DNA from 2 places in the Bradyrhizobium sp. A5 genome. Region 2 is predicted to be linked to the other one. Evidence: riboswitches for the same ligand, from Rfam matches in the RefSeq annotation. Region 2 holds a riboswitch; the other holds the start of a gene.

Region 1 (7,427 bases), 140 kb from region 2:
CACCGACGGCAAGCTCGCCTGGGCCTTCCGTGAACCGATCGCAACGCTGCTGTCCGAAGGCAAGACCATCGGCCGACATTATGCGGGCCCGAACTGGGAGCTGGCCGACAGCAGCGCCGTGGTCGGCAAGGCCGTCGGCAATGCGCCGGGCGCCACCGCGGCCGACATCCCCTGGCTGAAGCTGGACGTCACCGCCCATCGCGGCAGCGGCGTCCTCACCCCCGTCACCACGGTCCAGCGCATCAACACCCACGGCGGCAAGCTCGACGGCGCCTGCGAGAAAGCCGGCGAGTTCAGAAGCGCGCCCTACTCCGCCGACTACGTCTTCCTGAAGAAGGGCTGAGGCCGATGCTTTTCATGGTGATCGAACGCTTCAGGGACCGTGACCCGATTCCGGTCTATCGCCGCGTGCGCGACGAGGGCGTCAAATTCCCCGACGGTCTCAAATATCTCAGCAGCTGGATCGAGCCGAATTTCGACCGCTGCTTCCAGCTGATGGAATGCGACGACGCCCGCCTGCTGCAGGAATGGGTTCTGAACTGCCAGGGCAACGGCATGACCTTCGAGATCGTGCCTGTGGTGCCCAGCAAGGAGACGCGCGAGGTGGTCGCGCCGTTCCTCGACAAGGACTGACGGCTACTTGCCGCGGCGCCCGTCGTCGCGTTCGGCCTGCGCCAGCTCCGCGGCTGCAAGATCGCCGGTCTCCTCCAGCCGCGCCCGCGCGGTCTCGTGGACGTGGGCGGCGAGCGTCGGCATCCGCTCGATCAGGGCGTGAAAATCCTGGGCATCGAGCAGAAGCAGGCGCGTCTTGCGCGTCGCCGTCACCGTGCCGCTGCGCTTGGTCTTGTGCAGCAGCGCGATCTCGCCGAAGAAGGTGCCGTCGGCGAGCCGCACCTGCTGGCTCGGCAGCGCGATCTCGACCTCGCCGGCGGTGATGAAATACATCGACGAGGCGGCGTCGCCCCGGCGCACCAGGATCTCGCCCTGCTCGACGGTGCGCGCGCGCAAGAGCCGCATGATGTCGGCGATCTCCGCGGCCGACAGATGCGAGAACAGCGGCACCCGCGCCAGCATGCCCCAGGTCACGACGAAATCGCGCCGCTTCACCTCTTCGGCAAAGGCGGTCGAGATGATCGCGACCGGCAGCGCGATCATGGCAAAGCCGCTGACGATGGTGAAGACGGAGACGAATTTTCCGAGCGCCGTCACCGGCACGACGTCGCCATAGCCGACGGTGCCGAGCGTCACGATCGCCCACCACATCGCCTGCGGGATGGTGCCGAGCTTGTCCGGCTGCACGTCGCGCTCGATCGCATAGAGCAGCGAGGCGAAGGTCAGCACCGCGCCGATCAGGATGACGATGCAGCCGATCAGCGCGCGCCGCTCGGCGTGCACGGCGGCCAGCAGCGAGCGCATCGCCGGCGAGTATCGTATCAGCTTGAAGAACGGCAGCACGCCAAGGGCCGCCAGCGTCGCATGCTGGCCCGTCGCGAGCACGATTCCCGCGGGCAGAAAGGCCAGGAGGTCGATGATGCCGAGCGCGGAGAAGGCATAAGATAGCCGGTCGGCGAGCGCGGACGCCTTGCGTTGCGTGTGACCCGCCACCGTCCACAGCCGCGCGGCATATTCCAGCGCGAACACGATCACGGACAGAATCGTAATCGCCGAGAACAGCAGGCCGAACTGCGCGTCAAGCTCCGGCACGGAGGCAAGGATCATCGCGGTCACGTTGAGCACGACGACGCCGATGATGAGCTGAATGAAGCGCGATCCCGCCGAATAGGCCAGGGGATCGTGCTCCAGCAGTTCGTAGAGGCGATCCCTCAAGTCGGGATCGCGAAGCCCACGTCCTCGCGGAACGGGGCGCATGGCCGCTTAAGCGCCCGCCGCAATGGCTTTTTGGATCTCCGACAGGGCGTCGAGAGCCTTTGCTCCGTCAGGTCCACCACCTTGCGCCATCTCGGCCCGGCCGCCGCCGCCCTTTCCGCCGACGACCGGCACGCCGATCTTGACGAGGCTTGCGGCGTCGAAACGGGCCGACATATCCTTGGTCACGCCGACAACGAGGCTGGCCTTGCCGTCGGCCGTCGTATTCGCAACCGCGACGACACCCGACTTGATTTCAGCCTTGGCCTGGTCGACCAGCGACTTGAGTTCATCGCTCGGCAATCCCGTGACGTGAAGCCTGTAGAACTTGACGTCACCGATCTCCACGACGTTGGACTGTCCGCCGTCGCCGGCGGACGCGCCGCCGCCCATCGCGAGCTTCTTGCGGGCGTCGGAGAGTTCGCGCTCGAGCTTCTTGCGCTCGTCCATCAGCGCGGTGATGCGCGCCGGGACGTCGTCGATCGAGGTGCGCAGCTCGTTGGCTGCCGTCTTCGCCAGCGCCATGGTGTCGTTGGCGTGCCTGCGTGCGTAATTGCCGGTCAGCGCCTCGATGCGTCGCACGCCGGAGGCCACCGCGCTCTCGCCGGTCAGCGTGATCAGGCCGATGTCGCCGGTGCGCCGCACATGGGTGCCGCCGCACAGTTCGACCGACCAGCCGAGCGCGTTGGCGCCGCGCTCACGCGCGGTCCGGCCCATCGAGACGACCCGGACCTCGTCGCCGTATTTCTCGCCGAACAGGGCGCGCGCGCCCTGTTCACGCGCTTCATCGACGCCCATGACGCGGGTCGTGACCTCGTCGTTCTCCAGCACCACGTCGTTGGCGATGTCCTCGACGCGGGCGAGCTCTTCCGCGGTGATGGGCTTCGGATGCACGAAGTCGAAGCGGAGACGGTCGGGTGCGACCATCGAGCCGCGCTGGGCGATGTGATCGCCGAGCACCTGGCGCAGCGCCTCGTGAATGAGATGCGTCGCCGAGTGATGCGCGCGGATCGACGAGCGCCTGCCGTGATCGACCTCGAGCTGCAGCGCGGTGCCGAGCTTCAGCTCGCCGCTCTCCACGACGCCGACATGGACGAAGAGATCGCCGAGCTTCTTCTGCGTGTCGGTGACGCGGAACTTGATGCCGCCCTCGCCCGTCAGCACGCCGGTGTCGCCGACCTGGCCGCCGGACTCCGCGTAAAACGGCGTCTGGTTCAGCAGCAGCGCGCCGGTGTCGCCGGCCTTGAGGCTGGCAACTTCCTGGCCGTCCTTCACCAGCGCGGAGACCACGCCTTCGGCGCTTTCGGTCTCGTAGCCCAGGAATTCGGTGGCCCCGAGCTTCTCGCGCAGCGGGAACCAGATCGCCTCGGAAGCTGCCTCGCCCGAGCCCTTCCAGGACTCGCGCGCCTTGGCCTTCTGGCGCTCCATCGCGTCGGTGAACGAGGCCTGATCCACGCCGATGCCGCGCGATTTCAGCGCGTCCTGCGTGAGATCCAGCGGGAAGCCGTAGGTGTCGTACAGCGTGAAGGCGACGTCGCCGTCGAACATGTCGCCCTTCTTCAAGGACGCGCTCTTCTCGTCGAGGATGGCAAGGCCGCGGGTCAGCGTCTTGCGGAAGCGGGTCTCCTCCAGCCGCAGCGTTTCCTCGATCAAATTCTCCGCGCGCAAGAGCTCGGGATAGGCCTGGCCCATCTCGCGCACCAGCGCCCAGACCAGCCGATGCATCAGCGGCTCTTTCGCGCCCAGCAGCTGCGCATGGCGCATCGCGCGGCGCATGATCCGGCGCAGCACATAGCCACGGCCCTCGTTCGAGGGCAGCACGCCGTCGGAGACCAGGAAGGCCGAGGAGCGCAAATGGTCGGCGATGACGCGGAACGAGGCCACGGTCTGCTCGTTCGGCCCGCTGCCGAGCGCGGACGACGTCGCGTCGATCAAATGACGGAACAGATCGGTCTCGAACACGCTGTCGACGCCCTGCATGATGCTGGCCATGCGCTCGAGGCCCATGCCGGTGTCGATCGAGGGACGCGGCAGCGCCACGCGCTCCTCCTTCGTCACCTGCTCGTATTGCATGAACACGAGATTCCAGAACTCGAGGAAGCGGTCGCCGTCCTCTTCCGGCGAGCCCGGCGGTCCGCCCCAGATGTGATCGCCGCGGTCGATGAAGATCTCCGAGCACGGGCCGCACGGACCGGTGTCGCCCATCGCCCAGAAATTGTCCGAGGTCGGGATGCGGATGATGCGGTCGTCGGAGAACCCCGCGATTTTCTTCCAGAGATCAGCCGCCTCGTCGTCGGTGTGGTAGACGGTGACCAGCAGCTTGTCCTTCTTCAGCCCGTATTCCCTGGTGATCAGCTTCCAGGCCAGCTCGATCGCACGTTCCTTGAAATAGTCACCGAACGAGAAGTTGCCGAGCATCTCGAAGAAGGTGAGATGGCGCGCGGTGTAGCCGACATTGTCGAGGTCGTTGTGCTTGCCGCCGGCACGCACGCATTTCTGCGAGGTGGTGGCGCGCTGATAGGGCCGCTTCTCGACGCCGGTGAAGACGTTCTTGAACTGCACCATGCCGGCATTGGTGAACATCAATGTCGGATCGTTGCGCGGCACCAATGGCGAGGACGACACGATCTCGTGGCCGTTCTCGGCAAAGAAGTTCAGAAAGGTCGACCTGATCTCGTTGACGCCGCTCATGTTCATCCAATCGGGTGTGCTTGGACCCGCTGACTTGCCATCCAAACCGCGAGTTTGGACTGATATCTGCGGGCCAGAGCGCTTTTAGACAAGGCCAGCTTCGCTGTCCAGAAACTGTGCAGACAGATCAGTGGGTTGCCGCATCAGCGCAATCCCGTTGAAAGGCGCAAAGCCTGCGTTGACAGGCTTGGCCGCCCTGTGGTCTGTACCCATCTGTATCGTACGGCCACGTCGGGAGAGACCGGCTTTGGTGCCGGCGCCGAAGGAGCAACCGCCCCGGAAACTCTCAGGCAAAAGGACCGCGTGGCTTTGACGACATCTGGAAAGAGGCACTGGCGGGCTTAAGACCCGAACAGCGTCCGCCGACGGGATAATACTCTCAGGCACAGCGACAGATGGGGCTTCGACTGGTGTCCACCGGGGAATCGTCCCCGGGGAACCGCCGAGGGCCCCGTGATGCTTGCGCGCGACGACCAAGACTCCCTGAAAAGAACGCCCCTTCACGGGCTGCATCTATCCCTCGGCGGCAAGATGGTGCCGTTCGCGGGCTATGACATGCCGGTGCAATACCCCGCGGGCGTGCTCAAAGAGCATCTGCATACCCGCTCTTCCGCCGGCCTGTTCGACGTCTCCCACATGGGCCAGCTCGCGCTCCGCCCGAAATCGGGCAAGGTCGAGGACGCCGCCCGCGCGCTGGAGCGGCTGGTGCCGCAGGATATCGTCGCGATTGCACCGGGACGGCAGCGCTACGCCCAGTTCACCAATTACGACGGCGGCATCCTCGACGATCTCATGGTCGCCAATTTCGGTGATCACCTGTTCCTGGTCGTCAACGCCGCCTGCAAGGACGCGGACGAAGCGCATCTGCGCGCGAATCTCTCCGGCGACTACATCATCGATTCGCTGGCCGACCGCGCGCTGGTCGCGTTGCAGGGCCCGAAGGCGGAATCGGTGCTGGCGAAATTATGTGCAGAGGCGCCGTCCATGAAGTTCATGGACGCCGGCCCGCACAAGGTCGCCGGCCTCGACTGTTTCGTCTCGCGCTCCGGCTACACCGGCGAGGACGGATTCGAGATTTCGGTCCCCGCTGCCGATGCCGAGCGCCTGGCCAAAATGCTGCTCGACGATCCCGACGTCATGCCGATCGGCTTAGGTGCCCGCGACAGCCTGCGGCTGGAAGCCGGGCTCTGCCTCTACGGTCACGACATCGACACTGAGTCCACCCCGGTCGAAGCCGCGCTTGAATGGTCGGTGCAGAAGAGCCGACGCAGCGGCGGCGCGCGCGCCGGCGGCTTTCCCGGCGCGGAAAAGATCCTCGCCCATTTTGACAACGGCGCATCCCGTCGCCGTGTCGGCCTGCTGGCCCAGGGCCGCGCGCCGGTGCGCGAAGGCGCGCTGCTGTTCGCGACCAGCGCAGGCGGCGAGCCGATTGGAAAAGTGACATCGGGCGGCTTCGGCCCGAGCCTGAATGCGCCGGTCGCGATGGGCTACGTGCCCACCGCATCGAGCGCGCTCGGCACGCAAATCTTCGCCGAAGTGCGCGGCCAGCGCCTGGCCCTCGCCGTCGCCGCCATGCCCTTCGTGAAAAACACCTACAAACGCTGAGGACCCGAGAATGACCACGACGCTGTACACCTCCGACCATGAATGGCTCGCCATCGACGGCGATGTCGCCACCGTCGGCATCACCGACTACGCGCAGTCGCAGCTCGGCGACGTCGTGTTCGTCGAACTGCCCAAGGTCGGCCGCGCGCTGAAGAAGGCGGAAGCTGCCGCCGTTGTGGAATCGGTCAAGGCGGCCTCCGACGTCTACGCGCCTGTGACCGGCGAGGTGCTCGAAACCAACGATGCGCTCGCCGCCGAGCCGGCGCTGGTGAACTCGGACGCGCAGGGCAAGGCGTGGTTCTTCAAGATCAAAATTGCCGACAAGAACGAGCTCGGCGGCCTCATGGATGAAGCCGCCTACAAGGTACATACGGCTTAAGGACGATGGAGCAAGCGATGACCGCGCACCGTAAATCCAGCGGCGAGACCGCCGCCACTTTCGTTCGCCGCCACATCGGCCCCTCAGTGCGCGATGTCACCGCAATGCTCGAAACTGTCGGCGCCAAGAGCGTTGACGCGCTGATGTCGGAAACGCTGCCGGCTTCGATCCGGCAGGCCGCCCCCCTCGATCTCGGCAAGCCGCTCAGCGAGACCGAGGCGATCGCGCATATGGGCGAACTCGCGCGAGAGAACCAGGTCTTCACCTCGCTGATCGGCCAAGGCTATTCCGGCACGATCCTGCCCACGGTGATCCAGCGCAACATCCTGGAGAACCCGGCCTGGTACACGGCCTACACGCCCTACCAGCCCGAGATCAGCCAGGGCCGGCTGGAAGCGTTGCTCAACTTCCAGACCATGATCTGCGACCTCACCGGGCTCGACGTCGCCAACGCTTCGCTGCTGGACGAGGCGACCGCCGCCGCCGAAGCGATGGCGCTCGCCGAGCGGCACTCGCAGGTGAAAGCAAACGCCTTCTTCGTCGACAAGGACGTGCATCCGCAGACGCTGGCCGTGATGCGCACCCGCGCCGAGCCGCTGGGCTGGAGCCTGATCGTCGGCGATCCCCTCGCCGATCTCGACAAGGCCGACGTGCTCGGCGCACTGCTGCAATATCCTGGAAGCTCGGGCGCGTTGCGCGACCTCAGGCCCGCGATCGCCGCGCTGAAGGCCAAGGGCGCACTCGCGATCGTCGCGGCCGACCTGCTGGCGCTGACGCTGCTCGCCTCGCCCGGCGAGCTCGGGGCCGACATCGCCATCGGTTCGGCGCAGCGCTTCGGCGTGCCGATGGGCTACGGCGGACCGCACGCGGCCTATATGGCCGTGCG
Region 2 (7,427 bases):
GCCCCCGGCGCATCAAGCTCAGCATAGAAGTCTCTCCTGACGTGAAACTATTCAAAGGCAGGTTATTGGTTGAGCATTCGGTTCGTTCCTTAGGCGAACTAACCTCATGCAATGCCTTTATCTTTTCGAGACTTGCAGACAGCGTTGTGCGCGTCAATCCGGTTTAGCTGCAAGCCCAAGCGGCGCGCGTACGGGCTCCACAAAGATCGGTTTGGCTCTACAACACTCCCCGCTCGTCCTGCCCAGCGCAATGCAATGCGCGTTCCATCTTTCGAAGCTTGAGAGACATTAAGATGAATCCAGCCAATCTTCCCTTCGATTCCGAGGCCATGCTCGAAGGCCTGCGCACCTGGGTCGACTGCGAGAGCCCGACCTGGGACGCCGGTGCCGTTAACCGCATGCTCGATATCGCAGCGCGGGATATGGCAATCATGGGTGCGACGATCGAACGCATCGCCGGCCGCCAGGGCTTTGGCGGCGTCATCCGGGCACGCTTCCCGCATCCGAAGCAAGGTGAGCCGGGCATCCTGATCGCCGGCCACATGGACACCGTCCACCCGGTCGGCACCATCGAGAAGCTGAAATGGCGGCGCGAGGGCAACAAGTGCTACGGCCCCGGCATCTACGACATGAAGGGCGGCAACTATCTCTCGCTGGAAGCGATCCGGCAGCTGGCGCGGGCCTCCTACCACGCCGCTGCCGATCACCGTGCTGTTCACGCCGGACGAGGAAGTCGGCACGCCCTCGACCCGCGACATCATCGAGGCCGAGGCGGCGCGCAACAAATATGTGCTGGTGCCCGAGCCGGGCCGCGCCGACAACGGCGTGACCACCGGGCGTTACGCCATCGCGCGCTTCAATCTCGAGGCGACGGGCCGGCCGAGCCACGCCGGCGCGACGTTGTCGGCGGGACGCTCGGCGATCCGCGAAATGGCGCGGCAGATCCTCGCGATCGACGCGATGACGACGGCGGATTGCACTTTCTCCGTCGGCGTCGTGCATGGCGGACAATGGGTGAACTGCGTTGCCACGACCGCCACCGGCGAAGCACTGTCGATGGCCAAGCGCCAGGCCGATCTCGATCGCGGCGTCGAGCGCATGCTGGCCCTGTCGGGCACGGCCAACGACGTATCCTTCAAGGTGACTCGCGGCGTCACCCGGCCCGTGTGGGAGCCGGATGCGGGCACGATGGCGCTGTATGAAAAGGCACGCAGCATCGCCAAATCGCTCGGCGCCGAGCTGCCGCATGCGAGCTCCGGCGGCGGCTCCGACGGCAATTTCACCGGTGCGATGGGCATCCCGACGCTCGACGGCCTTGGCGTGCGCGGCGGCAATGGCCACACGCTCGAGGAGTTCATCGAGGTCGACAGCCTGGTCGAGCGCGGCCGGCTGATGGCGGGTTTGCTGGCGACGCTCGAGTAAATTGAACCAACTTTGCACTGCACAATACGTTGGCAGTCACGGTTGAAATTTAGCCTTGTCTAAAAATGAGGCGCATCGTACTGCTCGATGGTCCACGCGACGATGCGGGAGAGATCGCAACGAAGGCTTCCAGCCTTCTTTGCGGCGCCGACGGAGCAACCGCCCCGGAAACTCTCAGGCAAAAGGACTGTATCGTCAGGACGATCTGGAGAGAGACGGCACGATTTGAAAGTCGTGACGTCCACCGAAGGGGATAGGCCGGAGCTGACCTCACGGGGTCTGCGCCGGGTCAAGCTCTCAGGTAACCGTGACAGATGGGGCGCCGCCAACGGCTTTACGGCCAGCGGTTAGCCGACTCTAACTCACGGGAGCCCCGAACCTGCCATGACTCATATCGCCATCATCGGCGCCGGCATCACCGGCGTAACGACCGCCTATGCCCTGCTGGAACGCGGCTACAGGGTGACGGTGCTCGACAAGCACCGTTACGCCGCGATGGAGACCTCCTTCGCCAATGGCGGACAGCTCTCCGCCAGCAATGCCGAGGTCTGGAATAGCACCGCAACGATCCTCAAAGGCCTGCGCTGGATGTTCCGGCGCGACGCGCCGCTGCTGATGAACCCGCGGCCGAACTGGCACAAATATTCGTGGATGAGCGAGTTCGTCGCCAACATCGGCAACTACCGCGCCAACACGATTCAAACCACGCGCCTTGCGATCGAAGCCCGCAAGCATCTGTTCGAGATCGCAGCACGCGAGGGCATCGACTTCGATCTCGAACGCCGCGGCATCCTCCACATCTATCACGACAAGAAGGGTTTTGAGTCCGGCCTGCGCGTCAACGCGCTGCTGCAGGAAGGCGGCCTCGACCGCCGTCCGGTGACACCGGAGGAAATCCGCGCCATCGAGCCGACGCTGCGCAAGGACTATTACGGCGGCTTCTACACCCCGTCGGATGCGACCGGCGATATCCACAAGTTTACCCGCGGGCTTGCCGAGGCCTGCAAGCGACGGGCCGCCACCTTCATCCACGAGGCCAACATCGATTCGATCGCTCGCGCCGGCGCCGGCTTTGTCATCGGCTGGGCCGATCTGTCCGCAAGCGATGCGGTCGCATCCGCGCGCGGCATGCTGAAGGTGGACGGCGTCGTGGTCTGCGCAGGTGTGGCGAGCCGTCACTTCGCCACCCTGCTCGACGAGCGCGTCAACGTCTATCCGGTGAAGGGCTACTCGATCACCGTACAGCTCGACACCGCCGCGAGCCGCAACGCAACGCCGACCGTCAGCCTGCTCGACGAAGCCGCCAAGATCGTCACCAGCCGGCTCGGTGCCGATCGCTTCCGCGTCGCCGGCACCGCCGAATTCAACGACTTCAACCGCGACATTCGCGCCGACCGGGTGCAGCCGCTGGTCGACTGGGTGCGCAGCAACTTCCCCGACGTCGAAACGTCGCGTGTCGTTCCGTGGGCCGGGCTACGGCCGATGATGCCGAACATGATGCCGGTGGTGCGCGCAGGGCGGATACCGGGCGTGTTCTTCAACACCGGCCACGGCCATCTCGGCTGGACCCTGTCGGCCGCGACCGCGCAGATGATCGCCGGGACCATCGACGGCTGGCGCGGGCTCAATGCACCGCCGAGCGTCCCCTCACTCAAGGTTGAGGCCGAGCTGCGTCATGCATCCTGAGTGGTTCCGGCCGGCGCAGGGCGGCCCCTTGATACCGCCCTGCCCTTGGCACACAATTTGCCCCGCAAGGTCGGCATCTCCGGCCGGCTTTCCAGCCCGAATGACAGGCGCGCATGATAGACACGACAGCTTCCACCGGTGCCCCAGGGCGCCACACGTTCCGCAGCCGGAGATAGGTGCATGCTAGGTTATCTCATTCGCCGCGTTCTGGCGGCGGTCCCCGTGATGGGTGTCGTCGCGCTGTTCGTGTTTCTGCTGCTGCGGCTGACCCCCGGCGACCCCGCCGCGATTCTCGCCGGTGACAACGCGACACCTGAACGGCTGGAGCGCATCCGCGACTCCCTCGGCCTCAACGAGCCGTTGATCGTGCAGTTCATCACCTGGGTGAACAAGCTGCTGCACGGCGACCTCGGAACGTCGCTGATCTCCAATTTGCCGGTCATCAAGATGATCAGCCAGCGTGTCGAGCCGTCGATCTCGATCGCGCTCTCGACCATCATCCTCGCGGTCATCGTCGCCGTCCCCCTGGGCGTGATCGCGGCATGGAAGCATGGCACCTGGATCGACCGCTTCGTGATGGGTCTCTCCGTGCTGGGCTTCTCGGTGCCCGTGTTTGTGGTCGGCTATCTCCTGATCCAGGTGTTCGCGATCGACCTGCGCTGGGTGCCGGTGCAGGGCTTCCGCAGCATCTTCAACGGCTTCGGACCGTTCTTCGAGCGCATCATCCTGCCGACCTGCGCGCTCTCCTTCATCTACGTCGCGCTGATCGCGCGCATGACGCGGGCGGCGATGCTCGACGTGCTCGGCGAGGATTACGTACGAACGGCGCGCGCGAAGGGCATCAACGAGGTCGCAGTGATGATGCGGCATGCGCTGCGCAATGCCGCTGTGCCCGTGATCACCGTGATCGGCACCGGCTTTGCACTGCTGATCTCCGGCGTCGTCGTCACCGAGAGCGTGTTCAACATCCCCGGCATCGGCCGCCTCACCGTGGACGCGGTGCTGGCGCGCGACTATCCGGTGATCCAGGCGATGATCCTGCTGACCTCGCTGATCTACGTCGTCGTCAATCTCCTGATCGACGTCGCCTACACGCTGCTCGATCCCCGGATCCGGTACTAGGGCTAAGGATAACAACAACAATGTCGGTCGATAGCCTTCCTCAATCGTCCATTCCGATCACGACGCCGCTGCGGCCGCGTTTCGGATTCCTCACCTCGACGCCGATCATCGCGGCGGCCACGGTCTGCCTTGCGCTGATCGTGCTGGTCTCGATCCTGGCGCCGCTGATCGCGCCGCATGATCCGATCCAGTTGGCCCCCTCGCAACGGCTGAAGCCGGCCTCGGCGCAGTTCCTGCTCGGTACCGACGCCTATGGCCGCGACCTGCTGTCACGCGTGATTTATGGCGGGCGCATCTCGCTTCTGATCGGTATCGGCTCGGCGATCCTTTCGATCGTCATCGGCCTTTCGATCGGCCTCGTCTCCGGCTTCTTCAAGCTGGTCGATTCCGTGCTGATGCGCGTCATGGACGGCCTGATGGCGATGCCGAGCATCCTGCTCGCGATCGCCGTGGTGTCACTGTCCGGCGCCAGCATCTGGACCGTGCTGGTGGCGATTACCATCCCCGAAGTTCCGCGCGTGGCGCGCCTGGTGCGCTCGGTCGTGCTGTCCGCCCGCGAGGAGCCTTACGTGGAAGCCGCGATCTCGGTCGGCTCGTCGCTCCCGAAGATCATGTGGCGACATCTGATGCCGAATACGATCGCACCACTGATCGTCCAGGGCAGCTATGTCTGCGCCTCCGCGATCCTGACCGAGGCCATCCTGTCCTTCCTCGGCGCCGGCATCTCGCCGGAGACGCCGACCTGGGGCAACATCATGGCCGAGGGCCGCCAGTATTTTCAGCTCAAGCCGACGCTGATCTTCTGGCCGGGCCTGCTGCTCTCGATCGCCATCCTCAGCATCAATCTGATCGGCGACGCCGCCCGCGACGCACTCGATCCGCGCATGAAGCAGCGGGAAGGCAAGTGATGACGGATCAAGCGATGACCAACCCCATCCTCGACATCAACAACCTCGTCGTCTCCATCGGCAAGAAGCCGAAGGGCGCCAACATCATCGACGGCATCTCGATCCAGGTGCACAAGGGCGAGACGCTGTGCCTCGTCGGCGAAAGCGGATCGGGCAAGTCGGTGACCTCGCTGACCACGATGGGCCTGCTGCCGAAGGGCACGCTGGTTCCGACCGGCGGCAGCGTCAAGCTGGTCGGTGAGGAGATTCTCACCGCGACCGACCGCCGCCTGCGGCAGCTGCGCGCGACGCAGATGGCGATGATCTTCCAGGAGCCGATGACCGCGCTCAATCCGGTGGTGCCGGTCGGCCGCCAGATCGACGAGGTGCTGCGCGCCCATACCAATCTCGACGCGAAGGCGCGCAAGAAGCGCATCCTCGACATGATGGAGCAGGTCCGCCTGCCCCAGGTCGAGCGCATCTTCGCCTCCTACCCGCACCGCCTCTCCGGCGGCCAGCGCCAGCGCATCATGATCGCGATGGCATTGGTGCTGGAGCCGAAGCTGCTGATCGCGGACGAGCCGACCACCGCGCTCGACGTCACCACGCAGAAGCAGATCCTGACCCTGATCCGCGACCTCCAGCGCGACCACGGCACGGCCGTGCTGTTCATCACCCACGACATGGGCGTGGTCGCCGAGATCGCCGACCGCGTCGCGGTGATGCGGCAGGGCCGGCTGGTCGAAACCGGTCCGCTCGAGACCGTGCTGCGCAACCCGACCATGGAATACACCCGCAACCTGCTCTCGGCGGTGCCGAGCCTGGTGCCGCGCGCCCCGCGCGAGGAGAGCCACGAGCCGGTGGTGCTGGAGGCCAACGACCTCAGCAAGGTCTACAAGGAACGCTCTTTCTTCGGCAAAGGCCGCGAGGTCGTCGCCGCCGACAAGGTCACGCTGACGCTGCGCAAGGGCCGCACGCTCGGCATCGTCGGCGAAAGCGGCTCGGGCAAGTCGACGGTGGCGCGCTGCATCGTCCGCCTGATCGACCCGACCTCCGGTGGCGTGCGCCTCGCCGGCCGCGAGATCTCCGACATCTCGCGTCGCCTGCTCCAGCCGCACCGGAAGAAGATCCAGATCGTCTTCCAGGATCCCTACCGCTCGCTCAACCCGCGCGTCACCGTCGGCGAGAGCATCGCCGAAGGCCCGATCAATTACGGCACCTCGCATGCCGATGCGATGAAGCGCGCCCGCGAGCTGCTCGAGCTGGTCGGCCTGCCCGCGGACGCCGTGACGCGCTATCCGCACCAGTTCTCCGGCGGCCAGCGCCAGCGCATCGCCATCGCGCGGGCGCTCGCGCTCGATCCGGACGTGCTGGTCGCCGACGAAGCGGTCTCCGCACTCGACGTCTCGGTGCAGGCGCAGGTGCTGGAACTGCTCGACGAAATCCAGAATCGGCTCGGCATTGCCATCCTGTTCATCACCCACGATCTGCGCGTCGCAGCCCAGATCTGCGACGAGGTCGTGGTGATGCAGCACGGCCGCGTCGTCGAACAGGGCCCCGCCGCCGAGGTGCTGACGCATCCGAAAGAGGACTATACAAGGGCTTTGCTGGAAGCAGCGCCTGGCCGGGGCTGGGATTTCGCGAACTTCCGGCCGGTGTCGGAAGGTATGGCGGCGAGCGCGTAAATCTCTCTGTTGTCATTCCGGGGCATCGCGAAGCGATGAGCCCGGAATCCATCGAACTACAGAGTTTGCTGCACCATGGATTCTCAGGTGCGCAATTGCGCACCGTAGCTCGCGCCCAGTGGCGCGCCCCGGAATGACGGCGGGCCAGCATTCCCAAAACGTCTTGAACCTATGCACGGCGCGAGTGCGTCCCGCCTTGCTCTCTCCGCAAGGCCAAGGCTAACGTCCCCCCTCTTTGCTCACTGGACCAGAATTGATGACACGTATCGCCGTCGGCGGCTTCCTGCACGAGACCAACACCTTCGCTCCGACGAAGGCGACATTCGCGGACTTCCAGCACGGCGGCGGCTGGCCGGCGATGACTGAAGGGCCCGACGTGCTGAAGGTGATGCGGCGCATCAATGTCGGCCTCGCCGGCTTCGTCGACAGCGCCGAAGCCAACGGCTGGGAACTGGTTCCGACCATCGCCTGCGGTGCGAGCCCGTCGGCGCATGTCACCAGGGATGCGTTCGAGCGCATCGTGAAGGTGATGGTCGACGGCATCGCGGCCGCCGGCCCGCTGGATGCGGTCTATCTCGACCTGCACGGCGCCATGGTGACGGAGCACCTCGACGACGGCGAAGGC

The links. A riboswitch is a leader RNA that binds a small molecule or an ion and turns the genes downstream of it on or off. The one in region 2 is predicted to bind glycine.
Region 1: it holds a riboswitch for glycine, as region 2 does, so the genes downstream of both, gcvT (glycine cleavage system aminomethyltransferase GcvT) here and WHZ77_RS12410 (D-amino acid dehydrogenase) in region 2, are expected to answer to the same signal.

What each region holds. Positions count from the first base shown of each region.
Region 1 covers NZ_CP148990.1:2,464,012-2,471,438, reverse strand. Annotated here, with positions in the region: gene WHZ77_RS11675 (DUF3455 domain-containing protein) at 1-343, shown strand, start outside; gene WHZ77_RS11670 (DUF3303 domain-containing protein) at 349-633, shown strand; gene WHZ77_RS11665 (cyclic nucleotide-gated ion channel) at 637-1,869, opposite strand; gene alaS (alanine--tRNA ligase) at 1,876-4,557, opposite strand; glycine riboswitch at 4,780-4,868, shown strand; gene gcvT (glycine cleavage system aminomethyltransferase GcvT) at 5,014-6,162, shown strand; gene gcvH (glycine cleavage system protein GcvH) at 6,173-6,541, shown strand; gene gcvP (aminomethyl-transferring glycine dehydrogenase) at 6,559-7,427, shown strand, end outside.
Region 2 covers NZ_CP148990.1:2,606,187-2,613,613, reverse strand. Annotated here, with positions in the region: gene WHZ77_RS12420 (ABC transporter substrate-binding protein) at 1-25, opposite strand, end outside; partial or broken gene WHZ77_RS12415 (M20/M25/M40 family metallo-hydrolase) at 294-1,422, shown strand; glycine riboswitch at 1,518-1,622, shown strand; glycine riboswitch at 1,626-1,738, shown strand; gene WHZ77_RS12410 (D-amino acid dehydrogenase) at 1,807-3,108, shown strand; gene WHZ77_RS12405 (ABC transporter permease) at 3,289-4,230, shown strand; gene WHZ77_RS12400 (ABC transporter permease) at 4,251-5,138, shown strand; gene WHZ77_RS12395 (ABC transporter ATP-binding protein) at 5,153-6,802, shown strand; gene WHZ77_RS12390 (M81 family metallopeptidase) at 7,059-7,427, shown strand, end outside.